2 regions of the Thauera sedimentorum genome follow, and region 1 is predicted to be linked to the other one. Evidence: predicted binding sites of a transcription regulator. Region 1 holds the regulator's gene; the other holds the start of a gene.
What was found. The regulator FNR, encoded in region 1, switches genes on or off when oxygen is low (the NO sensors DNR and NnrR bind a similar motif). The targets are predictions, from matches to a motif close to TTGANCTAGNTCAA.
Positions count from the first base shown of each region.

Region 2: IAI53_RS10970 (DUF3079 domain-containing protein) is a predicted target of FNR. The motif match lies at 1,671-1,684, and genes of this name have one in related genera.

Region 1 covers NZ_JACTAH010000001.1:329,897-334,057, reverse strand. The annotation lists gene IAI53_RS01475 (sulfite exporter TauE/SafE family protein) at 1-576, opposite strand, end outside; gene hemN (oxygen-independent coproporphyrinogen III oxidase) at 632-2,023, opposite strand; gene fnr (fumarate/nitrate reduction transcriptional regulator Fnr) at 2,141-2,881, shown strand; gene IAI53_RS01460 (hemerythrin domain-containing protein) at 2,945-3,478, opposite strand; gene IAI53_RS01455 (SirB2 family protein) at 3,480-3,875, opposite strand; gene IAI53_RS01450 (NnrS family protein) at 3,880-4,161, opposite strand, start outside.
Region 2 covers NZ_JACTAH010000002.1:249,509-253,669, reverse strand. The annotation lists gene IAI53_RS10980 (LysR family transcriptional regulator) at 1-662, shown strand, start outside; gene IAI53_RS10975 (hypothetical protein) at 765-1,376, opposite strand; gene IAI53_RS10970 (DUF3079 domain-containing protein) at 1,398-1,610, opposite strand; gene IAI53_RS10965 (VOC family protein) at 1,782-2,168, shown strand; gene IAI53_RS10960 (AraC family transcriptional regulator) at 2,159-2,818, opposite strand; gene IAI53_RS10955 (hypothetical protein) at 2,944-3,483, opposite strand; gene IAI53_RS10950 (beta-ketoacyl synthase N-terminal-like domain-containing protein) at 3,480-4,161, opposite strand, start outside.

The DNA.
Region 1 (4,161 bases):
GAAGCGCTTGAACAACAGGCCGGCGAGCAGCAGGTTGGGCAGCGTACCGAGGCCGAAGGCGAGCATCAGCCCCGCGCCGCGGGTCGCCGAGCCGGTCACCAGCGCGGTGGCCAGCACGCTGTAGACCAGTCCGCAGGGCAGGAATCCCCACAGCAGTCCGAGCGGGTAGCCCTGTGCCACCGAGCGCGCGGGCAGGAAGCGCCGGGTGAAAGGCTGAACGCGCCGCCAGATGTGGTGGCCGGCACGCTCGACCGGCGCCAGCAACTGGGTAAAGCCGGTGAGATACAAGCCCAGGGCAACCAGCATCAGGTTGGCCAGTACGTACAGGCCCAGCTGGATGGGCATCACCTCGTTGTACAGCATGCCCACGGTACCGAGCGCGCCGAGCAGGCCGCCGATCACCGTGTAGGTGGTGATGCGCCCGAGGTTGTAGGCCAGGTGGATCGGCCATTGCCGGCGGGTCTGCCCGGGCACCTGCACGGTGAGCGCGCCGACGATGCCGCCGCACATGCCCACGCAGTGGGTGCCGCCGAGCAGGCCGATGAGGAAGACGGCGATATAGCCGGTTTCAGGCATTCGGAAGAGCCGGAAGATGCATCAGGGCAGGCATTCTACGCCGCGCGGGGCGGGATCAGATCACCTTGGAGTAGCGCGCCCGCTCGCGGTCGGCGCGCAGGTAGCGGTCGAACACCATGGCGATGCCGCGCACCAGCAGCCGCCCCGGGGGCAGCACGCTGATCCAGTCGTCCTCGATCTTCAGCAGGCCGGCCTTCTCCATCTCGCGCAGGTCGGCGAGTTCCTCGGCGAAGTATTCCTTGAAGTCGATCAGGTGGGCGATCTGGATGGACTCGATCGACACCTCGAAATGGCACATCAGCGCCTGGATGATCGCGCGGCGCAGCAGGTCGTCGGCGGTAAGCTCGATGCCGCGCAGCACCGGCAACTCGTCCTGGTCGAGGATGTCGTAGTACTCGTCCAGGGTCTTGACGTTCTGCGCGTAGGTCGGCCCCACCTTGCTGATCGCCGACACCCCGAAGGCCAGCAGGTCGCACTCGGCGTGGGTGGAGTAGCCCTGGAAGTTGCGGTGCAGCCGCCCCTGGCGCTGGGCGATGGTGAGCTCGTCGTCCGGCTTGGCGAAGTGGTCCATGCCGATGTACACATAGCCCGCCTCGGTGAGCCGGCGGATGGCCAGTTGCAGGATCTGCAGCTTGGTGTCGGCGGTGGGCATGTCCACCGAGTTGATGCGGCGCTGCGGCTTGAACAGCTGCGGCAGGTGCGCGTAGCTGTAGAGCGAGATGCGGTCGGGAGAGATCTCCAGCACCTGCTCCAGCGTGCGGTTGAAGCTGATGATGTTCTGCTTGGGCAGGCCGTAGATCAGGTCCATGGACACCGACTTGAAGCCGGTGGCGCGCGCGGCGTCGACCACCAGCTTGGTCTCGTCGAAGCTCTGCACGCGGTTGACCGCGACCTGCACGTCATGGGCGAAATCCTGCACGCCGACGCTCATGCGGTTGAAGCCGAGGTTGGAGAGCATCTCGACGGTATCGAAGTCCACCTTGCGCGGGTCGACCTCGATGGAATACTCGCCGTTGGGCACCAGCGTGAAGTGCTGGCGCACCGAGTCCATCAGCTGGTGCATTTCCTCGTGCGACAGGAAGGTGGGCGTGCCGCCCCCCAGGTGCAGCTGGGTAACCTGCCGGCTGCCGCCCAGACAGGCGGCCTGCATCTCGATCTCCTTGGCCAGGTACTTGAGGTACTTGGCCGAGCGCCCGTGATCCTTGGTGATGATCTTGTTGCAGGCGCAGTAGTAACAGATCGTGTTACAGAAAGGGATGTGGAAGTATAATGAAAGCGGTTTGCCGAGACCGCCCACTGCCCGCTTGGCGAGCCAGTCGCGCAAGGCCTTGGCGTCAAAGGCTTCGACGAAGCGATCCGCCGTCGGGTAGGACGTATAGCGCGGCCCGTTGATGTCGAAGCGGCGGATCAACTGGGTGTCGAAGACGAGTTCTTTCTGATTGCTCATGGTCGTACGGGGCGGCAGTCTGTTCCGTAAGATCGCAGAAAGCCGTAGTTTTGTGGTTGACGTGGATCAACGAGGCTCCGTTGATCCCGGTGAGAGACGGAGCTGTTTATCTTGCAAATGAAGGCGACGGTGCCGATCTCTGTGGCAAACCTCAAGGCCGCCTGCTCTCAGTGTAACCTGCAGGAGCTGTGCCTGCCGTTCGGGATGTCGGAAAACGAGATCGACCGCCTGGACGAACTGGTGGGCGCCCGTCGCAAGATCAAGCGTCAGCAGCACCTGTACCGCGCCGGCGACCTCTTCGAGGCGATCTACGCGATCCGCGCCGGCTCCTTCAAGACCGACGTGCTGCTCGAAGACGGCCGCGAGCAGGTCACCGGTTTCCAGATGACCGGCGAGATCCTCGGTCTGGACGGCATCAGCACCGAGTTCCACACCTGCAACGCGATCGCCCTGGAAGACAGCGAGGTCTGCGTAATCCCCTACGGCAAGCTGGAAGAACTCTCGCGCGAGGTCGAAGGCCTGCAGCATCAGTTCCACAAGGTCATGAGCCGCGAAATCGTACGCGACCACGGCGTGATGATGCTGCTCGGCTCGATGCGCGCGGAAGAACGCCTGGCGGCCTTCCTGCTCAACATGTCGCAGCGCTTCACCGCGCGCGGCTTCTCGGCGGCCGAGTTCCACCTGCGCATGACGCGCGAGGAGATCGGCTCTTATCTGGGCCTCAAGCTCGAAACCGTGTCACGCGCCTTCTCGCGCTTCCAGGAAGACGGTCTGGTGGCCGTGCAGCAGAAACACATCCGCATCCTGGACATCGCCGGCCTGAAAAAGCTGCTGCACCATCAACCGGCCGGCGGCTGAAGCGCGGAGCGAGCACCGCGCAACACCGCCATCGGCCCGCGCAGTAGGTTTATTCGCACATTCTCAGCCCTGACGCCGGCGGGCGACCATGGTCTCGCTCAAGGCGGCGACGTCCTCGTCAGTCAGCAGTTCGCGGGCGTAGGGCAACAATTCGCCTTCCTCGCGGGCGATGTGCTGATGGTAGCGGCTGGCGAATTCCTCGACCTGCTCCGCGGTCAGCTCTGCCGCTTCTCCCTGTGCAATCGCCGCCAGACGTTCGCGCATGAGCGCCCAGGCGGCGAACATGCGCTGATGGTCGGCGAGGATCCAGTCGATCAGCGCCTGCAGCTGCGCGCGACGCGGCGCATCGACCCGTGCGAGCAGCACCGGAAAGAGATCGTCTTCCTCGTCCATGTGGTGATTGACCGCAGCCAGGTCGAAGTAGCGCATCACCGCGCTCGCCGCCTGCTGTGCCTGCTTGTCCGCACCATGAGCGGGCAGCCAGGCGGCCAGGCGGGCGAGCGTCTCGAGCTGCCCCTGCAGGCGGCCGTGACAGGCTTCCAGCATCTCGAGCGGGGTTTCGAATCCGGGTGCGACCGGGATCAGTGAATCGCTCATGTCAGTGAGCTCCTAAATAGACCAGAAAACCGGCGGGGCTCTTGAGCAGCGCCACGGACACTATCCACGCATAGACCGCCAGCGCCGCCAAGAACGCAGCCGCCCTGAGCGCCAGGGTGCGCCCGCGCCGCAAGGCCACCGCGCCAAGCACGATGTAGGCGAGCAGGCCGATGACCTTGGCCGTGACCCAGCCGGCGACGAAAGGGTACTGCCCGATCATCACCGCCATCGCGATGGCCGACAGCAGCAGCAGGCTGTCGACCACATGGGGCAGCACCCGGGTGAGACGATGTTCGAGCAGCGCACTGCCGGACAGCATCCACGCGCCGCGCAGCGTGAACCCGAGAATGCTCAGCACCACACAGGTCACATGCAGGTGTTTGAGTGCGAAATACATGGTCTTATCCCGGCCGTCCGTCGGCCCGCGGACGCAGGTAGATGGGCAGGTAGCGCAGCGCCCAGGTCACGAAGATGCCCAGCCAGCCGGCTACCGCGGCCAGCATCAGCCAGGGAGAGAGCACAGCGGGCGCAAGGTCGGCGAGGATGCGCAGCAGCACGACCCCCTGCATGGCGAGGAACAGCGACCAGGTCAGCTGGTCGGCCGCCAGCGGCTGGCCCGAATGGCCCAGGGTGACCCGCGACACCATGCCGAGCACGATGGAGCCGAAGAAGCCGATCCCCAG
Region 2 (4,161 bases), on a different contig from region 1:
AGCGCTACCCGGAGGTGGAACTGGCGATCGGCATGACCGACCGCCCGGTGGACCTGGTGCGCGAGGCGGTCGACTGCGCGATCCGCGTCGGTGCGCTGCCCGACTCCTCCCTGGTGGCGCGGCGCATCGGCACCTTCTTCATGGTGACCTGCGGCGCGCCGTCCTACCTGGAGCGCCACGGAGTGCCGCAGCGCATCGAGGACCTCGCCGCGCATCGCGCGGTGAGCTACTTCTCCAGTCTCACCGGGCGTGCATTCGACTGGGATTTCGTGGTGGACGGCGAGGTGCGCGAAGTGAAGATGGACGGCGTGGTGTCGGTAAACGACGGCGACGCCTACCTGGCCTGTGCACTGCAGGGCTTCGGCCTGGTGCAGATGCCGCGCTTCATGGCGCTGCCCCACCTGGAGTCCGGGGCCTTGCGCGAGGTGCTGCCGCAATGGAGCCCGGCGCCGATGCCGATGTCGGCGGTGTATCCCGCCAACCGCCACCTGTCGCCCAAGGTGCGCGCCTTTGTCGATTGGGTGACCGAACTGTTCGCCGCATGCCCGTTGCTGGGCGGCTGCAGCGCGGTGGACGTGTGCTGCAGCTACGAAGGCAAGCCCGGCGGCCACACCCTGCGCGCGGTGGCCGAGCAGCACAACCTGGCAGAAAGCGCCTTCTAGTCCCCGAGCGGAGCGTGTAGGAGCGGCCTTGGCCGCGATGCGGCGGTTCGGGGTGGTAACCAGTGCCGCATCGCGGCCAAGGCCGCTCCTACAGGGGGCGGATCAGTTTGCCGGCAGGATGCGGAAGACCGCGGGGTCGTCCCAGTGCTCCAGCAGGATGCGTTCGACGCGCTGCTGCCAGAGCTGGCCGAACAGGCGCTGCTCGGCGGCAGCGGCTTCGCCGCGAATGCAGCGCCCCATCAGCGCGGGCATTTCGGCGGCTGGCGGCACCAGGGAGAGATCGGCCTGGGCGTCCACCGTGGCGCCGTTGTCCAGCCGGGTGAAGCGCAGCGCGAGGGGCTGTTCCTGCGCGAAATGCTGCAGGTCGCGGCGCACGAAGCGGCCGGCCAGGCCCTTGAAGCCGCCGGCCTGGGCGGCGCCGCTGAGCAGGCCGAGCACGGCGGCGGTGACGCCGGTGACGCCTTCTTCCAGCGGCTGGGCGAAGTCGATGCGTACGCCGCCGCGTTCGGGCAGTTCGCCCGGGTAGAGCGCGGTGAGGGCCTGGCAGCCCAGGGCGTAAGCCGAGGCCACGGTGGGGCAGGAGTGGCCGGCGAGCTTCACCGCGTCCTCATAGCCGTAGTCGAGGATGCCGTGCTCGGCGGCGCCGAGGAATTCGGCCAGGGGGTCGTACAGGCGCAGGCGGGGGACGCGCGCGAAGAAGGCGGGCAGGGTCATGGGGTTCCTCTCGGGGGAAAGTCAGGACGGCTCTTCGTCCGTCTTCGGCTTCTCGTCTTCCACTTCCAGCCCCCAGTCGCCGTAGGTGTACCAGTCCTCGCCCAGCAGTTCGGCCGGGTGTTGGGTGCGCCCGGAGCCGTTGCCGCAGCCGAGCGAGTCGGCCGGGCAATACTTGTCGCAGCCCCAGCAGATGCGCTCGGGGTGGCGGGGATGGAGGGGGAATTTCTTGGCCATGGGCGAGCCGGCGGGTGGCGGATCGATCCCGGCAGGGTATACCGCTCGTCCGGCGGGGCATTGATGGCGGTCAAGCGGGGCCGGCCGGCGGAGTGTCGGATTCGTTCAAGACGGCGCGCCGTGCGGGGGGGTAGGCTGTCGCTCGTCATTGCATCGATACGGAGTCCCGCCATGAAACTCGGCTACACCATCCTCTACGTCGCGGACGTCCCGCGCACGCTCGCCTTCTACGAAGCGGCCTTCGGCCTGGAACGCCGCTTCCTGCACGAGAGCGGCGACTTCGGCGAACTGGAGACCGGCGCCACCGCGCTGGCCTTTTCCTCGCGCCGGCTGATGAGCGAACTCGGCAAGAACCCATCGACGCCCGATCCGCACGCGCCGTGCTGCGAGATCGCCTTCGTCACCGAGGAGGTGGGCGTAGCGGTCGAGCGCGCGGTGGCCGCCGGGGCGGCGCTGGTGCAGGCACCCGCGCAGATGCCCTGGGGGCAGACGGTGGCCTATGTGTCCGACCCGGACGGCTTCCTGGTGGAGTTGTGCACCCCGGTGGCTCAGGCGTAGCCCGGTTCGGCGGCCATCGTCAGCAGCGCCGGGTCGGCCCGGAAGCGCGCTGGCGGGCAGCCGAACCAGCGGCGGAAGTCGCGGCTCAGGTGGGCCTGGTCGGCGTAGCCGTGCTCGGCGGCGATTTCGGCCAGCGGTAAGTTGCCGGCCAACGCGGCCGCGGCGCGGCGTGCGCGGGCGAGGTTCTTCCAGTAGCGCGGGGTGCGCGCGGTGGCCTGCAGCAGCAGGCGCTCCAGGCTGCGTTCGCTCACGCCCAGCGCGCGGCTGGCGGGGGCGACGCCGGCGCTCGACGCCAGGACCTGCAGCGCCTCGGCCAGGCGGTGGTCCACCTGCACGTGTTCCTCGATGCGCGCGCCGAGTTCCAGCGGATCGTCGGCGTCCAGCCGGCGGGCGGCATCGAGCAGCGCCGCCTCGTCGATGCTCACCGCGGGATGGAAGCGCAGGCCGGCAAAGCGTTGCCCGGCGCGCCCCGGCACCTGCAGCGTGCCGTCGGCCAGCGGCGAGACGAACCAGTGTGGCGGGCTGCCGGGCGCATGCACCACGATGAGGTCGCGGCAGCCGTCGGGCAGGACCGCGGAGCGGGTGTCGCAATCAAGGCTGAAGCGCCAGTGGCGCAGGGCGATGGCCGGCAGGGAAGCGAACGTGTCCATGCTGCATTGTATGCAGGGGGCGCCGACGCTGGATGGCCCGCATCGCGCGAACCTGCCGTAGGAGCGGCCTTGGCCGCGATTCGGCGGTGGTCCCATCCCAGGCCGCATCGCGGCCAAGGCCGCTCCTACAGGCTCTCCGGCGCCAGGGCTGCCCAGCGGCAGCGGTGCGTGGCGTCGCCTGGTTCCACCGTGCCGCACAGCACCAGCGCGTGCTGGCCGCGGCCTAGCTGCAGCGCGGCCAGTTGCAGCATGCGCGGCCAGCGCAGGGCTTCGTCGCCGGTCCACGGCAGGTAGAGCGCGGCGTCCAGCGTGGGCAGCAGTTGCTGCAGGGGAATGGCGGCGAGCGCCGCCTGGGTGGCGAGGAAGTCGAAGGGCAGCGGCGGTTCGTTTCGCAGGCAGAGCTCGTCCAGCACGGTGGCGGTGGCGGCGCGCACGCCGGCGCGCGAAGTCCACAGCACGCCGGTGCTGCCGCGGGCCGCGTCCGCCGGCAGGGCCGCGAGGCAGGCGTGCACGCCGGCGACGGTGAGCTCCACCTGTGCGCCGGCACGGCGCAGCGGTGCGCCCACGGCTTCGCGCACGCGTTGGCGCAGCGCCGGCGGATCGAGGTCCAGCGTGAGGTCGGCCAGCAGGACGGTGCCGGCGGGCGCCTGCAAGGCGGTGGTCATCGCGGCGCCTCTGCGTGGGTGAGGGCGAGGGCGGCGATGCTGCCGCCGAAGCCGATGAGGTTGAGCAGCAGCCGGCGGGCATCGCCCGTGCCGGCGGCGAGCAGCGCGGTGGTCTCCGCCAGTGCGCTGGCGCCCAGGGTGTGGCCGAGCTGGGGCTTGAGTGCCACCAGGGGCGGCAGATGCTCGCCGAAGACCGCGGCCAGCGCGCGCGCTTCCGGCTCGTCGGTGGCGGCCAGCCCGCCGCGGTGAGGCTTGAGCAGGTCGATGTCGCGGGGTTCGAGGCCGGCGGTCTGCAGCGTGCGGGCGAGCAGTTCGGCGATGCGCGCGCCGTCGGGCGCGGGGCCGGTGGGCGAATGGCCGTCCACTCCCAGCGCGCAGCCGGCGATGCGCCAGCCGCTGTCGGCGGCGATGGTGGCGTCGTCCGCGGCGCACAGCAGCACGCCGGCCACCGCTTCGCCCAGCACCAGCCCGCTGCCGGCCGGGGCGCCGGCTTCGGCAAGCAGGCCGAGGCCGGAGAAGCCGGCGATGCTGATGTCGTTGGTCAGTTCCACGCCGAGCACGACGGCGCGCTCGATCCCGCCGCTGGCGATCAGCCCTGCGGCCGCATCCAGCGCGGCGAAGCCGGAGGTGCAGGTGGTGGAGAACACCCAGGGCGTGCCGTGCAGGCCGAGCCAGCCG